Regions from separate parts of the Rouxiella sp. Mn2063 genome, predicted to be linked through region 1. Evidence: predicted binding sites of a transcription regulator. Region 1 holds the regulator's gene; each other region holds the start of a gene.
What was found. Region 1 encodes PhoB, which activates phosphate uptake and scavenging genes when phosphate is short. Its sites were predicted from a motif close to CTGTCATAAAACTGNCNNAT; they were not measured.
Positions count from the first base shown of each region.

Region 2: phoA (alkaline phosphatase) is a predicted target of PhoB. The motif match lies at 1,723-1,742, and genes of this name have one in related genera.
Region 3: phnC (phosphonate ABC transporter ATP-binding protein) is a predicted target of PhoB. The motif match lies at 1,666-1,685, and genes of this name have one in related genera.
Region 4: uvrB (excinuclease ABC subunit UvrB) is a predicted target of PhoB. The motif match lies at 1,673-1,692, and genes of this name have one in related genera.

Region 1 covers NZ_JBMOUD010000008.1:101,347-104,564, forward strand. The annotation lists gene phoR (phosphate regulon sensor histidine kinase PhoR) at 1-986, opposite strand, end outside; gene phoB (phosphate response regulator transcription factor PhoB) at 1,009-1,698, opposite strand; gene sbcD (exonuclease subunit SbcD) at 1,920-3,146, shown strand; gene sbcC (exonuclease subunit SbcC) at 3,143-3,218, shown strand, end outside.
Region 2 covers NZ_JBMOUD010000024.1:23,796-27,013, forward strand. The annotation lists gene iolD (3D-(3,5/4)-trihydroxycyclohexane-1,2-dione acylhydrolase (decyclizing)) at 1-1,616, shown strand, start outside; gene phoA (alkaline phosphatase) at 1,823-3,218, shown strand, end outside.
Region 3 covers NZ_JBMOUD010000012.1:66,946-70,163, forward strand. The annotation lists gene dld (D-lactate dehydrogenase) at 1-1,510, opposite strand, end outside; gene phnC (phosphonate ABC transporter ATP-binding protein) at 1,726-2,562, shown strand; gene phnD (phosphonate ABC transporter substrate-binding protein) at 2,654-3,218, shown strand, end outside.
Region 4 covers NZ_JBMOUD010000012.1:45,793-49,010, forward strand. The annotation lists gene bioD (dethiobiotin synthase) at 1-86, shown strand, start outside; gene ACL9RG_RS16680 (ABC transporter ATP-binding protein) at 128-838, opposite strand; gene uvrB (excinuclease ABC subunit UvrB) at 1,958-3,218, shown strand, end outside.

The sequences.
Region 1 (3,218 bases):
GAGTTATAAACCAGATTGGAAACAGCACTTCGCAACTGGTCATTGTTGCCAAATACCTTGAGCTGGTTATTAACGGTAAAGACAATCTCGTGGCGACCTGAACTTAACGTCTGTGCTTCACGCTCGATCATGCCTAACATTACCGGAACATCGACTCGCTCATTCAAATCGATATTAGTGGCCGCTTCAATTCTCGATAAGGTGAGCAGTTGCTTGACCAACCCATCCATTCGTCGCGTCTGTTCTTGCATGGTATCTAAGGCTTTACTGCGGAAAGGCTCTTCGAGCTTCGCCTCCACCATCATTTCTAAATAGCCTTGCACCACGGTTAGCGGGGTACGTAATTCGTGACTAACATTAGCAAAGAAGTTGCGCCTAGCTCCTTCTAACTGATGCATTTGTGTCACATCACGCGCCACCATCAACAGCTGACCTTCAGAATATGGCATGACACGGAACTCAACATGATGCTCATTATTGAGCTGCAAATTCAGCGCTCGGCTAAAATCACGACTCTGTATCCACAAACGAAACTCAGGATAACGCACCAGATTGAAGATATGCTGGCCATTATCTTCCGGCCAACGAAAGCCCAGTAATACCTGCGCCAGTCCGTTACACCAGAAAATATTGCCCTCTTCCGTGGTCAGCACCACTGCATCAGGCAAAGATTCAGCCCCGCTGCGAAAGCGCTTAATCAGCAACGCTAATTCACGGCGACGACGGCGATTACGCATCTGCATCTGGTTTAGACCATAAAACAGCGGCTCCCAGCTCCAAATCCCGCTAGGCGGCGTAATGCTGCGATCCAGCCACAGCCAATGAGAAAGTTTTAGCTGGTTATAGTAGTTCCAGCCCAGTGCCGCAAATACCGACACTAAGAGTAGATAAGGGAGATGGCCAATAAAAATGGCGAGAATAAACGCAGGTAAGCAAAATAAAAACAACTCACCCGCGAGGCGCTTCCATGATAGGCGTTCTAACACACGGTTTCCCCGTAGAAACTAATCAATAGCGCGTTGAAAAACGGTACCCGGTTCCGCGAACGGTTTGGATCATCCGGTCGTGACCGCTCACTTCCAACGCTTTGCGTAAACGGCGGATATGTACATCGACTGTACGATCCTCCACATAAACGTTAGTGCCCCAAACATTATTCAGCAGCTGCTCACGGCTATAAACGCGTTCAGAATGCGTCATAAAGAAATGAAGTAGTTTAAATTCGGTAGGCCCCATGTCAAGCGCCTGCTCATTAGCAACCACTCGGTGAGAGGAAGGATCAAGGCTTAAACCTTGCATATCGATCACTTCTTCAACAGCCATTGGGGAAATACGACGCATCACCGCTTTAATACGCGCCACTAATTCTTTCGGAGAAAACGGTTTGGTGATGTAATCATCCGCACCCACTTCCAAGCCGCGAACCCGATCTTCTTCTTCGCCACGGGCGGTAAGCATCATGACCGGGATCTCCCGTGTCAACGCCTCACGTTTAAGATGTTTAATAAACTGAATGCCAGAACCACCAGGCAACATCCAGTCTAGCAAGATGAGTTCAGGGAAGGGTTCGATTAAACGGCTGACAGCAGAGTCATAATCTTCTGCCTCTACGGCGTGATAGCCATTTTGCTCTAATACAAAACACACCATCTCGCGGATTGGTGCCTCATCTTCAACAACTAATATGCGTCTTGCCATCGTGGAACCTGCCAATAAGTTAGCGATCTTTATTTGATTGCGAGCAACATTATGCGTCAGTTTTGTGACATATTTATGAAAATCATTACAAGCCGAAGTTAAGTGTAGTAAACATGTCTGGCTTGCGTCATACAAATATCATTTCCTGATTTTTCAACGACAACCACCCAATACGACGTTTATAATTAACGACACTATTTTCCTCTAACCATGAGAACGCGATGCGCCTGATTCATACTGCCGACTGGCACCTCGGCCAATACTTTTTCACCAAAAGCCGAGCGCCAGAGCACCAAGCCTTTTTACGCTGGCTTATCGAGCAAGTTGAACAGCATCAGGTTGATGGCGTTATCGTCGCCGGCGATATTTTTGATACCGGCTCGCCGCCTAGCTATGCCCGTGAATTGTATAATCGCTTTGTAGTTGAGCTACAACGCACCGGCTGCCAGCTCATTATTTTGGCGGGTAATCATGATTCCGTCGCCACGCTTAATGAATCTCGTGAGCTGCTCTCTTGCCTCAATACCAAGGTTATTGCCACCGTCAGCGACGATTTATCGCAGCAAATTATGGTGCTCAATAACCGCAACGGCCAGCCGGGGGCAATTGTCTGCGCCGTGCCATTTTTACGCCCGCGCGACCTGCTTGCCAGTCAGGCGGGACAATCGGGTAATGACAAACAACTGGCCTTGCAAGAAGCCATTGCCGCGCACTACGCCAGTTTGTACCAAGCGGCGCTGGCCGAGCGCGAACGCCTGGGGGTTGCGCTACCGATTATCGCCACCGGCCATCTGACCACCGTTGGTGTCACCACATCCGATTCAGTACGTGATATCTATATCGGTACGCTGGATGCCTTCCCGGCACAGGCGTTTCCCCCAGCCGATTACGTCGCACTCGGCCATATTCATCGCGCGCAGTGCGTGGCCAAAAGCCAGCATATTCGTTACAGCGGCTCGCCAATTGCCCTAAGTTTTGATGAGTTAAACAGCCCCAAAAGCGTCTATTTGCTGGAGTTTAGCCAGAATGCGCTGAGCACCGTAGACGCGCTGCCCGTGCCGACTTACCAGCCGATGCAGATGATCAAAGGAACTTTGGCCGATATTGAGCAGCAATTAGCCGCTTTCGCTGGGAAAGAGGACGACAAAACCGTCTGGCTGGATATCGAAGTGGCGACCCAGGATTATCTCAGCGATATTCAACGGCGCATTCAAGCGCTCACCGCCGATCTGCCGGTAGAAGTGGTGTTGCTGCGACGCAGCAAAGAACAACGACAAAACAGCCTGCAACAGCAGGAAAAAGAGACGCTCACCGAGTTAAGCGTGAGCGAGGTGTTTGAACGCCGATTAGCGCAGGAAAACAGCGACACGGAAAATCGTCATGACCGGATGCGTACCCTGTTTGCCCAAATCGTTGAACAGGTTGCCAGCGGCGAGGATGCCCAATGAAAATTTTGAGCCTGCGTTTAAAAAATCTTAATTCACTGGAAGGCGAATGGAAAATCGACTTCACCGCCGAGC
Region 2 (3,218 bases), on a different contig from region 1:
GTATTCCTTTATTACTGCTGCCTGGCGATGTATTTGCATCACGTCAGCCGGATCCGGTATTACAGCAAATTGAACAGAGCCATGATCTGAGTATTAGCACCAATGATGCTTTTCGCGCGGTGAGTAAATATTGGGATCGTATCGTGCGGCCAGAACAACTGATGACCGCCTGTATTAGTGCGATGCGAGTATTGACTGATCCTGCAGAAACCGGAGCAGTGACGCTTTGTCTGCCGCAGGATGTACAGGGAGAAGCCTATGACTACCCTGATTATTTCTTCCAAAAGCGGGTGCATTATATTGAACGCTATCCGGTAACCGCGGGGGCGCTGGAACAGGCGATCGCATTACTTAAGGGGAAAACCAAACCGCTGATTATCTGTGGCGGCGGCTTGAAATATTCCGACGCGGGTCGCGCATTACAAGAGATTGCGGAAAAACATGGAATTCCTTTTGCCGAAACTCAGGCTGGTAAAGGTACCTTAACCTCTGAACACCCGATGAATCTTGGTGGTATAGGGGAAACCGGCTCGCTGGCAGCTAACCAATTAGCGAAAGACGCAGATATCATTATTGGCGTCGGAACCCGCTATACCGATTTCACTAGCTCTTCAAAATGGTTGTTCCAGCATCCGAATGTGTCATTCCTGAATATCAACGTTAATCGTTTTGATGCCTATAAACTTGATGCTGTCCAACTAGTAGCCGATGCGCGATTAGGTTTAGAAGCCTTGGGGAGTGAGCTGACGAAAATGCAGTTCCGCCATGGCTGGGAAGATCGGGTGAGCAAGGTAAGAGAACAGCTGCTGGCTGAAACACAGCGAGTCTACCAAGTGGAATACAGCGGTGAGGATTTTCTCCCAGAAGTGCAGGACTCCTTAGATACTAAACAGGTTTATGCCGAATTTGAAAAACTAACCGCATCAGTATTAACGCAAAGCCGAGTATTGGGCGTGCTAAATAACACTATTGCTGATGACGCCATTATCGTTGCCGCCGCGGGGAGTTTACCTGGCGACTTACAGCGAGTATGGCGAACCTCATCCTGTAACAGTTATCACGTTGAATATGGCTATTCCTGCATGGGTTATGAAGTCAATGCCGCCCTTGGCGTCAAACTGGCTGAACCTCAGCGCGAGGTCTATGCGCTGGTTGGCGATGGTGCATTTATGATGCTGCATTCAGAGTTGGTAACTTCTATTCAAGAGAGGCGAAAAATCAATATCGTGTTATTCGACAATATGTCTAATGGCTGCATTAATAACTTGCAGATGGGCAATGGGATGGGCAGCTTTAACACCGAGTTTCGTTTCCGTACTAACACGACTAACAATCTCGATGGTGATTTGGTGCCGGTCAACTTTGCGCGTATTGCCGAAGGCTACGGCTGTAAAACGTATCAGGTATCGACGATAGAGCAATTACATCAGGCGCTGAGTGATGCGAAGTCACAAACGATATCAACACTAATTGATACCAAAGTATTACCTAAGACTATGATTCATGGTTATTTTAGCTGGTGGCGAGTCGGTGGTGCGATGGTATCGGAAAGTGAGTCTATCAATAACGTTGCCGAGAAATTACGAGAGAACATTAGCTTGGCTCGCGATTATTAAGGCTCTATCCTGTGTTTTTCAACCAGCTATCTATGGGCGAAAAATAAAGCGTATTTCATCAAAAGTGGCGAATTTGATCTCGCCACTTCAGCCGTTTTTATTTACCCCGTCATAAAACCGTCATGCTTCTGACTTAAGCTACGATGTAACAAATTAAGACAATATGTATCTTTTGTTTTCTTATATTTCATTACACGGAGTTTTTTATGCCTCAGTCTGTTTCTTTAATTGCTCGTTCGGTGATTGCCGCTCTTGTTCTTACCTCTGCTCAGACTGCCATGGCAGATGACGCGTTGACTGCTCGTGCCGCGAAAGGGAATCTTACTGAAGTTGGCGGCGCACGCCGGTTAAGTGGCGATCAGACCGAGGCGTTGAAAGCGTCACTGTCCAATAAAACGGCTAAAAATGTGATCTTGCTGATTGGGGATGGCATGGGTGATTCTGAAATCACGGCTGCACGTAACTATGCCGAAGGTGCGGGTGGCTACTTTAAAGGTATCGATGCGTTGCCACTGACCGGGCAATACACACATTACTCTCTTGACAAGAAAACCCATAAACCTAGCTATGTGACCGACTCAGCAGCATCGGCTACGGCATGGTCGAGCGGTGTTAAAACATATAACGGTGCGCTGGGTGTCGATGTAAACGGTAAAGATCACGTCACTTTACTCGAGCTTGCAAAAGCAGCAGGAAAAGCGACGGGTAACGTTTCAACCGCCGAATTGCAGGATGCAACACCCGCTGCACAAATCTCTCACGTAACGTCGCGCAAATGTTATGGCCCAGAAGAGACTAGCGAAAAGTGCCCAACTAATGCGTTAGAGAAGGGCGGCCGTGGCTCTATTACCGAACAATTGATCAAGGCTCGTGCTGATGTCACGCTTGGAGGCGGAGCCAAATCGTTCAACCAGGTAGCAAAAAGTGGTGACTTTGCAGGCAAAACCTTAAAAGATCAGGCCACCGCTCAGGGTTATCAATGGGTAGATACTGCCGAGCAGCTTAATAGCGTGACGCAGGCGGATCAGAAAAAGCCGTTGTTGGGATTGTTCTCTGCCGGCAATATGCCTGTACGCTGGAGCGGCCCTAAAGCAAGCTATCACGGTAATATCGATAAAGCGGCTGTCACTTGCGAAGCCAATCCTCAGCGCACCAGCGATATTCCAACCTTGGCAGCGATGACCGAAAAAGCTATCGATTTGCTGAAAACGCAGCCAAACGGATTCTTCCTGCAAGTAGAAGGTGCATCCATCGATAAACAGGATCATGCAGCCAATCCGTGTGGTCAGTTTGGTGAAACTGTTGATCTTGATGAAGCCGTGCAGAAGGCATTAGAGTTTGCCCGCCAGGATGGTAATACGTTGGTCATTGTCACTGCCGACCATGCGCATTCTAGTCAGATTATCGAAGTCGATGCCAAGGCACCGGGCCTGACACAAACCTTAACCACTAAAGATGGTGCGCCGATGGCCATCAGTTACGGCAACTCTGAAGAAGAGTCGCAGGGACACACAGGTACACAGTTGCGTATTGCCGCTTACGGGCCGCATGGTGCCAATGTTGTAGGGTTAACCGATCAGACCGACTTGTTCTTCACTATTA
Region 3 (3,218 bases), on a different contig from region 1:
TGACAATATAGTCTTGATGGAACACATGGCACATAAAGTGGCCGTAATAGAGTTTACCGACGAGTTGTAAATCTATCTCTGGCGGCAAGGTTTCAAACCAGTCGCTTTCATTGCGGCGCAGGGCGATATCTAGTGCCAGAATGTCTTCGACTTCATCTTCATGGACGGCGTGGTAACGCACCGCAGCTCCCGCAGCGGCAAAGCGGTGTAGGAAGGCTTTTTTCCCTTCATCTTCGCTACAGACGAAATATTCCCCTTCGTGTTCGGCGAAGAATTGATTAAGGAATACTTCGGCTTCATGAATACCTTCACCGGACATTTTTAATAGCAGATGATGCTCAAAACGGTCGCGATAGATTTTCATCCGCGGCGGCAGGTGGTTGGGTAATACGCGGCTAACGCATTGCATCACGCGATCGCTGAGGTTTTTCGGCAAGAAAGGCACTTTGCCGATATGCGCGTCAAACTTTCCTTTGGCCGTAAACATATCCGGCATTTTATCGGTGCCGAGTTTATCGATCATCATGAACATGTCTTTGCCGTAAACCTCGGCAATATCAAAAATATCCCGGTGCATATATTCGCCTGCTACCGGCAAATTATTAAAATCACTCAGAATACGACGACGTAATTCGGTCAATACTGCCGTTTGATTGGTGCCAATATAGAAGACCTGCTGATGTGCTTCCGCTGGGAAAGTATCAAGGCGCACGGCGAATATTGCTAATTTACCTGCGCAGCCCGAGGCTTCAAACAGGCGGCTTTGGTCGGCATTAAAGCGGGCGGGGGTATCGGCATCAACATCACGTACGCGTTGGGCATAATCTTGCGCGGAGGCTAAAGCTTTACCGTACTCAATATCGCTGGCGCTATATTGTTTCTTATCCAGTCGGGTGAGGATCTCTTCTGGTGACTCACCCAAATGAATACCCAAATGGTTAATCAGCTGCAATGTCCCGTCGCTGCCAATTTGTGCATAAAGTGCTAATTCGGTATAAGCCGGGCCACGTTTGACCAGAGAACCGCCGGAATTATTGCAGATGCCGCCAACCACCGATGCACCAATACAAGAAGAACCAATCACTGAATGCGGTTCACGCCCGTAGGGTTTGAGCAACTTTTCTAGCTTATAAAGGGTGCTGCCAGGGAAGCCTATAACTTGTTTTCCCTCATCCAACACCTGAATAGTGTCGAGCTTGAGCGTGCTAAAAATCACAATATCGCGATCGTAATCTTCGCCGCTTGGGGTCGAACCTTCGGTCAAGCCAGTATTTGCCGCTTGCATAATCACGATTTTGTCGGCTTCGACGCAGGCTTTTAAAAGCTGCCATTGTTGTAACAAGGTTTGAGGGAAAACTACGGCCAGCGCATTGCCGCCACCGGAGCGAAAACCCCGTCGATAGCGTTCTGTTTCGCTTGGGCGCGTCAGCACATGGCGGCTACCGCTAATCTGTTTTAGGCGGCTAATTAACGCCTGATTGGCTGGACTGTGCTGTTCTTGAAGGCTCATTTTCTCTCCCTTGTTTTTGATATCGACCCTGGGCCTGATGCTCTGTCTATCATAGGAGTAAATTCCCATGAAAGAAGAGGATGGCCATTTTTTGCTGTGATATCGGTCAAATAACGACCTCTTAGTCACGATTTGGCCATTAAAGCATCATCAATGTGTCATGAAACTCCCGCTTAATAAACGCCATTACGTTCAAGTCACCGAGAGATACCATGATGGCGCAAGCGCAGCTGAAATTAGCACCGACTGAATTTACTCAGGCAGTGCCACAATTGCAGAACAAAGTTCTGGATGTGAAAGGTCTGACTAAATCCTATAAAGCCGGTCGTCGTGTTTTGAACGACATCAGTTTTGATTTACACGCGGGTGAATTCGTCGCGGTGATTGGTCGCTCCGGTGCGGGTAAATCCACATTGTTACACGTACTCAACGGCACCCTGCCTTTAAGCGAAGGTAGCGTTCTTTGCCAATACGAAGACGGTGAGCAGCACCAGCTGGCTGGACTTAGCGGTAAGGCATTGCGTCTTTGGCGTGCAAACTGCGGCATGATTTTCCAGGATTTCTGCTTGGTGCCGCGTTTGGACGTGCTGACTAACGTGCTGCTTGGCCGCTTGAGCCACACCTCAACCTTCAAATCTTTCTTTAACCAATTCGACGATGAAGATCGAGCTCGCGCGATTTCATTGTTGGAGTGGCTGCATATGTTGCCGCATGCGTTGCAACGTGCTGAGAACTTGTCTGGTGGTCAGATGCAGCGTGTGGCGATTTGCCGCGCACTGATGCAAAACCCGAAAATTTTGCTGGCCGATGAACCTGTTGCCTCATTGGACCCCAAAAATACGCTGCGCATCATGAATGCTTTAAAGAAAGTTAGCGAAGAAGGCATTGCCGTGATGGTCAACCTGCACTCGGTTGAGTTGGTAAAAGATTTCTGTACCCGGGCAATTGGTATAGCGCACGGCGAGATTATTTTTGACGGTCATCCTGACCAGTTGAATGACGCCATTTTGCACCAACTTTATGGCGAAGAGAGCGATGCTGTTGGTCTATAAGGCTAGAGCTCATAATAGAGTAAAAATTAATATTAACTTTAAGCAACATTTTCTTTTCACCTTTTAATCATCTACACAAGGTTATTTATACATGAAGAAGCTATTACGTCTGGCAGTATTCGTCGCAGGGGCTATGGCTGCAATGAATAGCATGGCGGCAGATGCTCCAAAAGAATTAAACTTGGGTATTTTAGGCGGACAGAACGCAACGCAGCAGATTGGCGATAATATGTGCGTCAAACAATTCTTGGATAAAGAATTGAATGTCGATACTAAAATGCGCAATTCATCAGATTACTCTGGTGTGATTCAAGGTTTATTAGGTGACAAAATCGACATGGTATTAAACATGTCTCCGTCAGCCTTTGCCTCAGTTTATATTAATAATCCGAAAGCTGTAGATTTGGTCGGTATTACCTCTGATGACACTGACAAATCTACTGGTTACCACTCAGTGGTATTAGTTAAAGCCGATAGTCCGTACAAAACACTGGCTGATTTGAAAGGCAAAGCCTTTGGTTTTGCTGACCCAGATTCAACCTCTGGTTATCTGATCCCGAACCAAGCTTTCCATAAAATGTTTGGTGGTAACAGCGATAACAAATACAACAATACCTTCTCTAGCGTGACCTTCTCTGGTGGCCATGAGCAAGATA
Region 4 (3,218 bases), on a different contig from region 1:
AGATCCCTTATTTGTCAGCAGGCGTGCCAACGGGGGATTTTGCAGATTTAGGGCAGTATTTGGACCTTGCCGTGTTGCAAAGTTAAAATATGCCCTTGCCCGATTGTCTCTCCAATATCTGGCTCATCTATACGCTTAAATAGGTTTTCACCAAGTTATCGTCTAGTTGCGCCAAGGTACCTTGCGCCACGTTGCGACCGCGATCCAATAGCCAAAAGCGGTCGGCAACGGTACGGATAAACGGCAGTTTGTGGCCGACTAACAGCAGTGTCAGACCAAGATCGCGGTTCAACCGGTGGATAATATTGCCCATATTCGCCTCCATTGCCGGGCTGGTGTGTTCGGTAGGCTCATCAAGGATCAACAGCTCGGGTTCTTGCACTAGCGCACGGCCTATCGCCAACTGTTGCTGCTGGCTTTCATCTAATTCCCCCGCTTTACGTGCCCCCATCTCCTTCAATGCCGGGAATAAGTCATAAATGGGGGAGGGAACACGACGTGTCTTGTTACGTCCAGCCATCATGGCAATCTGCAAGTTTTCATCGACGCTCATCTGCGAGAAAATCTGCCTGCCTTGTGGTACGTAACCAATGCCCATCTGCGCGCGGGTTTCTACTGGCAAACTTATCAAGTCTTGTGGTTCATCATTGGCCGACTGCCATATCATGCTGCCACTTTTTATCGGCAAATGACCCATAATGCAGTTGATTAGCGTGGTTTTTCCCACGCCGTTGCGCCCAATTAAGCAATTACACTGACCGCGGACCAACTCTAAATCAATATCCCACAGCGTATGATTCTGACCGTAATATTGGTTCACTGCTTTGACGCTTAGCATGATGACACCTCGTACACGCTTAACTTCATCCATGGCACCACCTGGCACCGTTTTATTCGTTCCATACTGTCTATCGACAGCATAAAACCCCACGAGCAATGATCGGTTAGAACAGCATCAATTGACGATAAATAGAGCTTATGTAGCAAATTATGATGAAAAGTGACCTTTTATGGCTTTAAAACAGCTTCACTGCCGACAAAATGGATCGTTAGCACCACTTTTTAGTGACAGTGTTAATATCTGGCAAATTGGATAAAGGTTCTCAGTATAGATTGTGCAAGTCTCGGGCCAAGTTTTCGGAAGAATTTCCTAAAGTGATGTTTTTAAGGGGAAACTGGCTGTATCTGGCAGTGCTCGAAAGGAAAAACTCGCCAGTCTTCATCATTGCTGATAGCAATGTTAATAGGGTGCACACTGCTAGTGCTGAGGTTTACAGATCGTGGTGCAAGTTTTATGGTGTTGCGGTTTTTTTATGCAGTGCGTAGAGCTTATTTAGTATTTTGCAAGTGCTTAAGCATTGCTTATCTAGTCTTAATCAGAATATATAAAGAAATAAAAGTGTAAAAAAATAACTAAAAAACCGATCTGAATGGGCGATAAATGCGAAATGCTGTTTTTTGCTAACTGGCGCTACAGGCGGGGTGCTGTGAGTTATCCACTATTCCTGTGGATAACCATGTGTATGAGTGTCATAAAAGTTGCTACAAGCGAGTCTGGACGCGGGTTGCGCTTAGTTTGTCCGCATTCTCGGCTTTTTAAACAATTCATTAATTATCAATGATTTATTTAAAATCAAGCCTCGTAAAACATTCACATCTCAATTGTGTAAATTTTCGTCAGTCTGATGTCAGTAAAAAAATACCGGTTAAAATCTGGGGATAAATGCGCCGCGTTGGGTAAAAAAGCCGTGCGTTGTATAACTAAAAAAGTGCAGCATAAACAAAGCAAGGGCAGAGATACGATAAACAGCGCTTGAAGCTGGTTTTATATCCAGTATCATACAGCCGTTATCTATTCAGGATAGTCGGCGGTGTCGTCAAATTTGACAACCTTCGGGAGTATTCCATACTAATCCTCCTCACCGGTCTTAAGCATTTCTTCATCAGGTAGCCCGTCATGAGTAAAGTATTCAAATTGCATTCCGCATTTAAACCTTCAGGCGATCAGCCGGAGGCTATCCGGCTTTTGGAAGAAGGGCTCGAGAACGGTCTGGCGCACCAAACTTTGCTGGGTGTAACGGGATCGGGGAAAACCTTTACTGTCGCGAATGTGATTGCCGATCTGAATCGCCCGACAATGGTGCTGGCGCCAAATAAAACCCTGGCAGCACAGCTCTATGGTGAGATGAAAGAGTTCTTCCCGGAAAACGCCGTTGAATATTTTGTTTCTTACTACGATTACTATCAGCCTGAAGCCTATGTCCCGAGCTCTGATACGTTTATCGAGAAAGATGCGGCGGTCAACGAACATATTGAACAAATGCGTTTATCCGCGACCAAAGCCCTGTTAGAGCGACGTGATGTTATTGTCGTGGCGTCGGTATCGGCTATCTACGGCTTGGGCGACCCAGAACTGTATTTGAAGATGATGCTGCATTTGACTAAGGGCATGATTATCGACCAGCGCGCTATCTTGCGTCGTTTGGCGGAACTGCAATATTCACGCAACGATCAGGCTTTCCAGCGCAGTACTTTCCGCGTTCGGGGGGAAGTGATCGATGTTTTCCCAGCCGAGTCGGATGATTTGGCATTGCGGATTGAGCTTTTTGATCAAGAAGTTGAACGGTTGTCGCTATTTGACCCGCTGACCGGTCATGTTGAACATGAAGTGCCGCGTTTCACTATTTATCCCAAGACGCACTATGTGACACCGCGCGAACGCATCGTTCAGGCGATGGAAGAGATTAAAGTCGAGCTGGTTGAGCGCCGTAAAGTTCTGCTGGACAACAATAAATTGCTCGAAGAGCAGCGCATCAGTCAGCGTACCCAGTTTGATCTCGAAATGATGAACGAGCTGGGTTACTGCTCGGGCATTGAAAACTACTCACGCTATCTTTCAGGACGCGGGCCAGGTGAGCCACCGCCGACGTTGTTTGACTATCTGCCGGCTGACGGTTTGCTGATTGTCGACGAATCTCACGTCACTATTCCGCAAATTGGTGGGATGTATAAAGGTGACCGTTCGCGTAAAGAAACGCTGGTGGAATATGGTTTCCGTCTGCCCTCTGCTTTGGATAACCGCCCAATGCGCTTCGAAGAATTTGAAGCCTTGGCCCCGCAAAGTATTTATGTTTCGGCAACGCCGGGCAAATATGAGCTGGAAAAATCCGGTGATGACGTTATCGATCAGGTGGTGCGGCCAACTGGCTTGCTTGATC